Regions from separate parts of the Actinomadura sp. 9N215 genome, predicted to be linked through region 2. Evidence: riboswitches for the same ligand, from Rfam matches in the RefSeq annotation. Region 2 holds a riboswitch; the other holds the start of a gene.
What was found. Region 2 has a riboswitch for glycine ahead of gcvT (glycine cleavage system aminomethyltransferase GcvT). Riboswitches for the same ligand answer to the same signal wherever they lie in the genome.
Positions count from the first base shown of each region.

Region 1: it holds a riboswitch for glycine, as region 2 does, so the genes downstream of both, gcvP (aminomethyl-transferring glycine dehydrogenase) here and gcvT (glycine cleavage system aminomethyltransferase GcvT) in region 2, are expected to answer to the same signal.

Region 1 covers NZ_JBIRBA010000005.1:293,189-298,145, forward strand. Annotated here, with positions in the region: gene ACH34T_RS11560 (flippase-like domain-containing protein) at 1-978, opposite strand, end outside; glycine riboswitch at 1,244-1,338, shown strand; gene gcvP (aminomethyl-transferring glycine dehydrogenase) at 1,513-4,383, shown strand.
Region 2 covers NZ_JBIRBA010000001.1:299,762-304,718, forward strand. Annotated here, with positions in the region: gene ACH34T_RS01360 (glutamine synthetase family protein) at 1-118, shown strand, start outside; gene ACH34T_RS01365 (aldehyde dehydrogenase family protein) at 184-1,590, shown strand; gene ACH34T_RS01370 (3-oxoacyl-ACP reductase) at 1,681-2,445, shown strand; glycine riboswitch at 2,529-2,624, shown strand; gene gcvT (glycine cleavage system aminomethyltransferase GcvT) at 2,790-3,947, shown strand; gene gcvH (glycine cleavage system protein GcvH) at 3,989-4,393, shown strand; gene glyA (serine hydroxymethyltransferase) at 4,397-4,957, shown strand, end outside.

The DNA.
Region 1 (4,957 bases), on a different contig from region 2:
GCGCAGCGAGCGCAGCGCCCGCCCCGTCGTCGTGGCGCGCAGCCGCAGCAGCCGCCACACCCGGTAGGGCAGGCCCGCCGTCTGCTGGTCGCGGTCCAGGACGTGCAGTTCCAGGTCCCAGTCGCCGTGCGCGCCGCGTCCCGCCGGGACGCGGGCGCCGGGCCCGTTCTCCGGACAGGCCGCGAGGACGACCCCGTACCGGCGGGTCTCCTCGGCGCCGTCGTCGGGCTCGTCCAGGCGCGCGGCCCGCTCCGGGCGCAGCCCGAGCCGTTCGAGCGCCGCCACCACCGCCTTCCCCGGCGGGCGCGGGTTCGGGGTGCCGACCGCGTACAGGGTGCCGAGGCCGATCGCGCGCCCGAGGAAGTAGGTGGCGGCCAGCGCGGCGACCGAGGCGTAGGACGCGGTGAGGCCCGTCAGCGCCGCCAGCCCGATCATCGCCCAGGTCGCGGTCTGCCAGCGGGCGCGGCCCGCCATCCCGACCGCGCTGACGAACGCGATCACCGGCGCGATGTCGGTGTGCACCGGCGCGGTCTCCGTGCCGCCCCAGATCAGCGAGTCCAGGACGCCGCCGGGCGCGCCCCGCACCACCAGGTCGTCCAGGCCCACCGTGACCCCGAACGCGATCATGGCGGCGAGCAGGGCGATCGCGACGCGCGTCCCGTCCTTGTGGAACAGCCGCTCGATCCCGAACGCGATCGGGACGGCCAGCACGCCGAAGCTGGACACCAGCGTCGCCAGCGACAGCAGCAGCCGCGGCGCGTGCGCGGCGCCCTCCGCGATGTCGGTGTGCAGGCCGTGCGTCGTCTGCTGCGCGATGGACACCACCAGCATCACCGCCGCGAGCCCCACGACGGACGCCGCGAACCGGAACGCGTCGGCGGGGCGGCGGATCCGGTCGGGCTGGGCGGGCTCGTCGACGGGCACGCCCGCGGGCGCGTCCTGCCGCGGGGGCACCGCGCCGTCGTGGGTCTGCGTCACGCCGTACCGCCGCTCTGCCCATCCGCCATCGCGATCAGCGTCCCAGAACCGGTGGTGCGCCGTCGAACGGCGGGCGCCCGCCGGCGTCGCGCTCTCACCCCGCAGCCCATCTCCGTCCGCGTCGCCCGTGGCCCGTTCCGTCCCAGGTGGGAATGCACATCGTACTGGCTGGTACGGCGCCTGCCCGCGCGGGGACGGGCCTGACGACGATCCGGTGCGATCACGGGATCCGATCTTTGGGTAGGGTTTGTGCAGGACATGCCGTCGACCCTGTGCGGGAGAGATCCCACGCCGCCAGCGTGGGGCGCCGAAGGGGCAACCTCCCCGGAACCTCTCAGGCAAAAGGACCGCTCGGGCGAGGCACCTCTGGAAAGCAGGCGTCGATTCCCGCGTCCCGGGAAGGCGGCTCACCGAAGGGGAAACCCCGCGGCGCGGGTGAAGCTCTCAGGTGCCGATGACAGAGGGGGAGACAGGCCGCCCGGCCCGCGCGCCAGGCGGCCCGCCTGAGCGACCGCAGCAGCCAGGAGGTTCTCCATGACCGCCCAGTTCTTCGCGCCCGTGGCGGCGCCGCAGCATCCGCGCGCCGCGTTCGCCGACCGGCACATCGGCCCGTCGCCCGACGACCAGGCGAGGATGCTCGCCGCCATCGGCTACGCGGGCGTCGAGGCGCTGATCGACGCCGCCGTCCCGGCCGCGATCCGCACGTCCCGGCCCCTGGACCTGCCGCCCGCGCTGAGCGAGACCGCCGCGCTGGACCGCCTCCGCGAGCTCGCCGCCCGCAACACCGTCCGCACGTCCATGATCGGCCTCGGCTACCACGGGACGATCACCCCGGGCGTGATCATGCGGAACGTGCTGGAGAACCCCGGCTGGTACACCGCCTACACCCCGTACCAGCCGGAGATCTCCCAGGGACGCCTTGAGGCGCTGCTGAACTTCCAGACCGTCGTCAGCGACCTGACCGGGCTGCCGGTCGCGAACGCGTCCATGCTGGACGAGGCCACCGCCGCCGCCGAGGGCATGGCCCTCGCCCACCGGGTGACCAAGCGCAAGGAGCCGGGAACGTTCCTTGTGGACGCCGACGTGCTCCCGCAGACGATCGAGGTCGTCCGGACGCGGGCCGTCCCGCTCGGCATCGAGGTGGTCGTCGCCGACCTGTCCGGCGGGCTGCCCGAGGGCGACGTGTTCGGCGTGCTGTTGCAGTACCCGGGCGCATCGGGCGCCGTCCGCGACCTGGAGCCCGTCATCGCGCAGGCGCACGAGCGCGGCGCGCAGGCGGTCGTCGCGGCCGACCTGCTCGCGCTGACGCTGCTGCGCCCGCCGGGCGAGTCCGGCGCCGACATCGCGGTGGGCTCGGCGCAGCGGTTCGGCGTCCCGCTCGGGTTCGGCGGCCCGCATGCCGGCTACATGGCGGTCCGCGAGGGCATCCAGCGGCAGCTCCCCGGACGGCTCGTCGGCGTGTCCGTCGACGCCGACGGTGCGCCCGCCCACCGGCTGGCGCTGCAGACCCGCGAGCAGCACATCCGCCGGGAGAAGGCCACCAGCAACATCTGCACCGCGCAGGTGCTCCTCGCCGTCATGGCGGCCATGTACGCCGTCTACCACGGGCCCGAGGGGCTCGCCGCGATCGCGCAGCGGGCGCACCGCCGCGCCGCCGAGATCGCCGCCGGGCTGCGCGAGGGCGGCGTGGAGGTCGTGCACGGCGCGTTCTTCGACACCGTCCTCGCCCGGGTGCCCGGACGTGCCGCGCAGGTGGCCGAGGCGGCTCTCGAACGCGGCGTCAACCTGCGGCCCGTCGACGCCGACCACGTCGGGATCGCCTGCGACGAGAGGACGCTGCCCGCGCACGTCACCGCCGTCCTGGAGGCGTTCGGCGCCCCCGAGCCCGGCAGGGCGGCTGAGGCGCTGCCCGGCACGCTGCGCCGCGAGAGCCCCTACCTGACCCACCCCGTCTTCCACGCGCACCGCTCCGAGACGGCGATGCTGCGCTACCTGCGCAGGCTCCAGGACAGGGACGTCGCGCTCGACCGCTCGATGATCCCGCTCGGGTCCTGCACGATGAAGCTCAACGCGACCGCCGAGATGGAGCCGATCACCTGGCCGGAGTTCGCGGACATCCACCCGTTCGCGCCCGTCGACCAGGCCGCCGGGTACGTCGAGCTGATCGGTGAGCTGGAGGACGCGCTCGCCGAGATCACCGGATACGCGAAGGTGTCCGTGCAGCCGAACGCGGGCTCCCAGGGGGAGCTGGCCGGGCTGCTGGCGATCCGCGGCTACCACGCGTCGCGCGGGGACGGGCACCGGGACGTGTGCCTGATCCCGTCGTCGGCGCACGGCACGAACGCGGCGAGCGCCGTCATGGCCGGGATGCGCGTCGTCGTCGTGACCTGCGACGACGGCGGCAACGTCGACCTCGACGACCTGCACGCCAAGATCGGCAAGCATGGCGACCGGCTCGCCGCGATCATGGTGACGTACCCGTCCACGCACGGCGTCTTCGAGGAGACGATCACCGACGTATGCGCGGCCGTGCACGACGCGGGCGGGCAGGTGTACGTCGACGGCGCCAACCTCAACGCCCTCGTCGGCCTGGCCCGTCCCGGCGAGTTCGGCTCGGACGTCTCGCACCTCAACCTGCACAAGACGTTCTGCATCCCGCACGGGGGCGGCGGTCCCGGCGTCGGCCCGATCGGCGTCCGCGAGCACCTCGCCCCGTTCCTCCCGAACCACCCGCTGCGCGCCGAAGCCGGGCCGGAGGGCGGCGTCGGGCCGATCTCCGCCGCCCCGTGGGGCTCGGCGGGCATCCTGCCGATCTCCTGGGCGTACATCGCGATGATGGGCCCGGACGGCCTGACCGCCGCCACCGAGGGCGCCATCGTCGCCGCCAACTACCTCGCCGCCCGCCTCGCCCCGCACTATCCGGTCCTCTACACCGGCCGCAACGGCCTCGTCGCGCACGAGTGCATCGCCGACCTCCGCAAGATCACCAAGGAGACCGGGATCACCGCCGAGGACGTCGCCAAGCGCCTCATCGACTACGGCTTCCACGCCCCGACCCTGTCCTTCCCCGTCGCCGGGACCCTGATGATCGAGCCGACCGAGTCCGAGGACCTCGCCGAGCTCGACCGGTTCTGCGACGCCATGATCGAGATCCGCCGGGAGATCCAGCGGGTCGCCGACGGCGGCTACGACCACGAGGACAACCCGCTCAAGAACGCCCCGCACACCGCCGCGAGCCTGATCTCCGACGACTGGAAGCACCCCTACACCCGCGCGGAGGCCGCCTACCCCGTCCCGGCCCTCCGCGAGGACAAGTACTGGCCGCCCGTCCGCCGCATCGACCAGGCCTACGGCGACCGCAACCTCGTCTGCTCCTGCCCGCCCCCCGAGGCTTTCGAAGACTGACCGGGCCTTCGGAGACCGACCGGCGCTTCGGAGACTGACCGGCGGCGTCGCGAGACGCCGCGTCGGGGGGTCGCTAGGCTCTCTCCGGACCCCCGACTCCAGAGGGCAGAGGCTGATGAGTTCCGTGACCGACGACCCGGCGCAGTTGTGCGAGGAGGCGCGGAACCTCGCCGAGAACGGCGAGGCCGGGCGTGCGGCGCTGCTGTTCGAGAGGGTGCTGGAGCTCGGCGAGACGTCCTGGCGGGCGCAGGCCGCGCTCGGGCTTGCGGTCGTCCTCGACGACGCCGGGGACGTGGCGCGTGCCCGGGACGCCGACCGGGCCGCGATCGCCACCGGCGACCCCGAGTACGGCCCGCGCGCCGCCTACCATCTGGCGCTCACGCACGAACGGGCCGGCGAGCACGCGGAGGCGGCGCCCGCGTGGCGGGTCGTGGTCGACTTCGGCAACCCGGCGTACCTGCCGCCCGCGCATCTCGCGCTCGCCCGGATCGCCGACGACGCCGGCGAGTTCGACGACGCGCGCGGCCACTGGGAGGCGGTGATCGCGACGGGCGACGCCGAGTACGGCCCGCCC
Region 2 (4,957 bases):
GGACGCGTTCGGCAAGGAGGTCGTCGAGCACTACGCCAACTACGCCCGCGTGGAGCTGGACGCCTACGACCGCGCCGTCACCGACTGGGAGCTGTTCCGCGCCTTCGAACGCCTTTGACCGTGGCCACGGCCGGGCCCGCGATCCAGCTCGGGGCCGCCGCACACCCAGGGGGGAAAGTGACCATTTCCAGCGAACCCGACCGCGCCGAAACAGGGGCCGGCGCGAGCGGATTCGACGTGGTGGATCCGGCGACCGAGGAGGTCGTCGAGACCGTCCGGATGGCGTCCGCCGGGGAGGCGGACGCGGCGGTGGAGCGGGCCCGGCGGGCGTTCGCGGGGTGGCGGGGCGTGGCGCCCGGGGACCGGGCGCGGCTGCTGCGGCGGTTCGCCGAGCTCGTCGACGCGCACGTGGACGAGCTCGCCGCGCTGGAGGTCCGCAACGCGGGGCACCCGGTGGCGCAGGCGCGCTGGGAGGCGGGGAACCTGCGGGACGTCCTGCACTACTACGCGGCGGCGCCCGAACGGCTCGCCGGACGGCAGATCCCGGTGGCGGGCGGGCTGAACGTCACGTTCGCGGAGCCCCTCGGCGTCGTCGCCGTGATCGTCCCGTGGAACTTCCCGATGCCGATCATGGGGTGGGGGCTGGCTCCGGCGCTCGCGGCGGGCAACACCGTGATCGTCAAGCCGGCGGAGCTGACGCCGCTGACGGCGCTGCGGGTCGGCGAGCTGGCGCTGGACGCGGGCCTGCCCGAGGACGTGCTGCAGGTGCTGCCGGGCGCGGGCCCGGTGGCCGGACGGCGCCTGGTCGAGCATCCGGACGTCCGGAAGGTCGTGTTCACCGGCTCCACCCGGGTCGGGACGGAGATCATGGCGGCGTGCGCGCCGGGCGTGAAGCGGCTGACGCTGGAGCTCGGCGGCAAGAACGCGAACATCGTGTTCGCCGACGCCGACCTGGAGAAGGCGGCCGCGACCGCGCCGTACGCCGTGTTCGACAACGCCGGGCAGGACTGCTGCGCCCGCTCCCGCGTCCTGGTCGAGCGCCCGGTGTACGACCGGTTCCTCGAACTGCTGGAACCGGCCGTCCAAGGGGTCGTCGTCGGCGATCCGCGGAACGAGAACACCGAGATGGGGCCGCTGATCAGCGCCGCCCACCGGGCGAAGGTCGCCTCGTACGTCCCGGCGGACGCGCCCGTGGTGATCCGCGGCGCCGCGCCCGCGGGGCCGGGATTCTGGTTCCCGCCGACCGTCCTCGCCACCACGTCCCCCGGGACCCTGCCGGCCTGGCACGACGAGGTCTTCGGGCCGGTCGTCACCGTCGTCCCGTTCGAGGACGAGGCCGACGCGATCCGGCTCGCCAACGACACTCCGTACGGCCTGTCCGGGTCGATCTGGACCCGCGACGTCGGACGGGCCCTGCGCGCCTCCCGCGCCGTCGAGGCCGGGAACCTGTCGGTGAACTCGCACTCGTCCGTCCGATACTGGACGCCGTTCGGCGGGTTCAAGCGGTCGGGCCTCGGACGGGAGCTCGGCCCAGACGCGCTCGACGCGTTCACCGAGACGAAGAACGTCTTCATCGCCACCGAGGAGTGAGCCAGCGTGACAGGAGCCGGAGCGACGGCAGCCGGAGCGACAGGAACCGAAACGACGGAAACCGCAGCGACGGAAACCGCAGCGACACCGATGCGGCGGCTTGAGGGCCGGGTGGCCGTCGTCACCGGCGGCGCCAGCGGCATCGGCCTCGCCACCGCGCGCCGCTTCGCCGCCGAGGGCGCGCGGGTCGTCGTCGCCGACGTCGACGAGACCCCCGGCAAGGCCGCGGCGAAAGAACTGGACGGCCTGTACGTCAAGGCCGACGTCACCAGCGAGGACGACGTGGCCGCGCTCTTCCGGACCGTCCACGACGCCTGCGGCCGCATCGACGTCGCATTCAACAACGCGGGCATCTCGCCGCCGGACGACGACTCGATCCTGAAGACGGGCCTGGAGGCGTGGAAGCGCGTCCAGGACGTCAACCTCACCGGCGTGTACCTGTGCTGCAAGCACGTCATCCCGTACATGCTCGACCAGGGCAAGGGCTCGATCATCAACACGGCGTCGTTCGTCGCGGTGATGGGCGCGGCGACGTCGCAGGTGTCCTACACCGCGTCGAAGGGCGGCGTCCTGGCGATGTCGCGGGAGCTGGGCGTGCAGTTCGCGCGGCAGGGCGTCCGGGTGAACGCGCTGTGCCCGGGGCCGGTCGACACGCCGCTCCTGCGGGAGCTGTTCGCGAAGGACCCGGAGCGCGCGGCGCGGCGGCTCGTGCACATCCCGGTCGGACGGTTCGCCGAGGCGTCCGAGATCGCCGCCGCCGTCGCGTTCCTGGCCTCGGACGACGCGTCCTTCATCACCGCCTCGGAGTTCCTCGTCGACGGCGGCATCTCCGGCGCCTACGTCACCCCCCACTGACCGCCCGGCCCGACCCGCGGGATCGGCCGGGCGGCGGGTGGTCGCACGGCGAAGCCGCTGCTAGCCTGGCCCGCAACAGCCGATGATCCCGTGCGGGAGAGTCCCTCGCAGCCGGTGGGGGACGCCGAAGGAGCAACCCCTCCCCGGAACCTCTCAGGCCCACGGACCGCACGGGCGAGGCAACCTCTGGAAAGCGGGGACCCTGTCCCCCGCCGAAGGTGCAAGCCCGTCCATGGAGATGGGTGAAGCTCTCAGGCGCCGATGACAGAGGGGGAGGCGCCGAGACGCCCGGTGCGCGAGTGGGACGATGGACCACGCGTGCCCGTGACGAAGGAGCCGAACCCATGCCCGCCGATCCGCCCGCGAAAAGCGCGAAGAACGCGGAGACCGCCGCCGACCCGGAGAGCGCCGACACCCCGGGAAGTCCCAGGAAGACGCCGCTGCACGACGTCCATGTGGACCTCGGCGCGAACCTCGTGGACTTCGCCGGATACCTGATGCCGCTGCGCTACAGGAGCGAGACCGCCGAGCACCAGGCGGTCCGCACCGGCGCCGGGCTGTTCGACCTGTCGCACATGGGAGAGATCTTCCTCTCCGGCCCCGGCGCGGGCGACGCGCTCGACCACGCGCTGGTCGGGAAGCTCGCGGCGATGCCCGTCGGCAAGGCCCGCTACACGATGATCTGCGCGCCGGACGGCGGCGTCCTCGACGACCTGATCGTCTACCGGCTCGCGGAGGCCACGTGGATGGTCGTGGCGAACGCCGCCAACGCCGACGTCGTCCGGGACGCGCTGGCCGAGCGGGCCGCAGGCTACGAGGCCGCCGTCGACGACCGGTCCGCCTCTTATGCGCTGATCGCGCTGCAAGGGCCGCGTTCACAGGAGATTCTCGAAGGTTTCACCGGCGCGCCGCTGGCCGACCTCAAGTACTACGCGATCCTCGCCGGACGGGTCGCGGACGTCGACGCGCTCGTCGCCCGCACCGGCTACACCGGGGAGGACGGCTTCGAGTTGTTCGTGGACGCGGCCGACGCCGTCCCGCTGTGGAAGGCGCTCGAACGGGTGGACGGGGTCGTCCCCGCCGGCCTGTCGGCGCGCGACACGCTGCGCCTCGAAGCGGGCATGCCGCTGTACGGCAACGAGCTGACCGCCGAGACGACGCCGTTCGAGGCGGGCCTCGGCCGGGTCGTGAAGCTGGACAAGCCGGGCGACTTCGTGGGGAAGTCGGCCCTGGCAGCGGTGGCGCAGACCCCGCCGGGCCGTAGGCTCGTGGGTCTGGTGGCGCAGGGGCGGCGCGCCCCGCGCAAGGGGTACCGGGTCGTCACGTCCGGCGGCGCGCCGTGCGGGATCGTGACGAGCGGCGCGCCGTCCCCGACACTGGGCGAACCGATCGCCATGGCGTACCTCGACAGCGGCGCCGCGGAGACCGGCCTCGCCGTGGACGTCCGCGGCCGGCACGAGCCGGTGGACGTGGTGCCCCTGCCGTTCTACAAGCGTTCCTGAAGTTCGGGGGGAGCCCCCGCAGTGAAGAGAGAGAAGTGATCGTGAGCGTTCCGGAGCAGCTCCGCTACAGCGAAGAGCACGAATGGGTGTCGGGCCTCGGCCCGGCTGGTTCAGCATCAGACGGCGGCATCGTCACCATCGGCATCACCGCGCACGCCGCCGACGCCCTCGGAGAGATCGTCTACCTTGAGCTGCAGCCGTCCGAGGGCGACGCCGTCGAGGCGGGCGAGCCGTGCGGCGAGGTCGAGTCGACGAAGTCGGTCAGCGACATCTACTCGCCGGTCAGCGGCGAGGTCACCGCGATCAACAGCGCGGTGGTGGACGAGCCGAAGGTGATCAACGACGACCCGTACGGCGAGGGCTGGATCTTCAAGGTCCGGGTGTCGGACGAGCCGGGCGACCTGCTCGACTCCGTGGCCTACGAGAAGCTGATCGAGGAGGCCTGACCGGTGCGCCTGCACGACCCGCTCGCCGCCGCCGACCCGGAGGTGGCCGAGGCCGTCGCCGCCGAGCTGCGGCGGCAGCAGTCCACCCTCGAAATGATCGCGTCGGAGAACTTCGCGCCCGTGTCGGTGCTGGAGGCGCAGGGCTCCGTCCTGACGAACAAGTACGCGGAGGGGTACCCCGGCAGGCGGTACTACGGCGGCTGCGAGTTCGTCGACGTCACCGAGCAGCTCGCGATCGACCGGGCCAAGGCGCTGTTCGGCGCGGAGCACGCGAACGTCCAGCCGCACAGCGGCGCGCAGGCCAACACGGCGGTGTACTTCGCGCTGCTGCAACACGGGGACACGATCCTCGGGCTCGACCTCGCGCACGGCGGGCACCTCACGCACGGGATGCGGCTGAACTACTCCGGCAAGACGCTGAACGTGGTGCCGTACCACGTCCGCGGCGAGGACGGCCTCGTCGACATGGACGAGGTCGCCGCGCTCGCCGCCGAGCACCGCCCGAAGATGATCGTGGCGGGCTGGTCGGCGTACCCGCGGCAGCTGGACTTCGCGGCGTTCCGG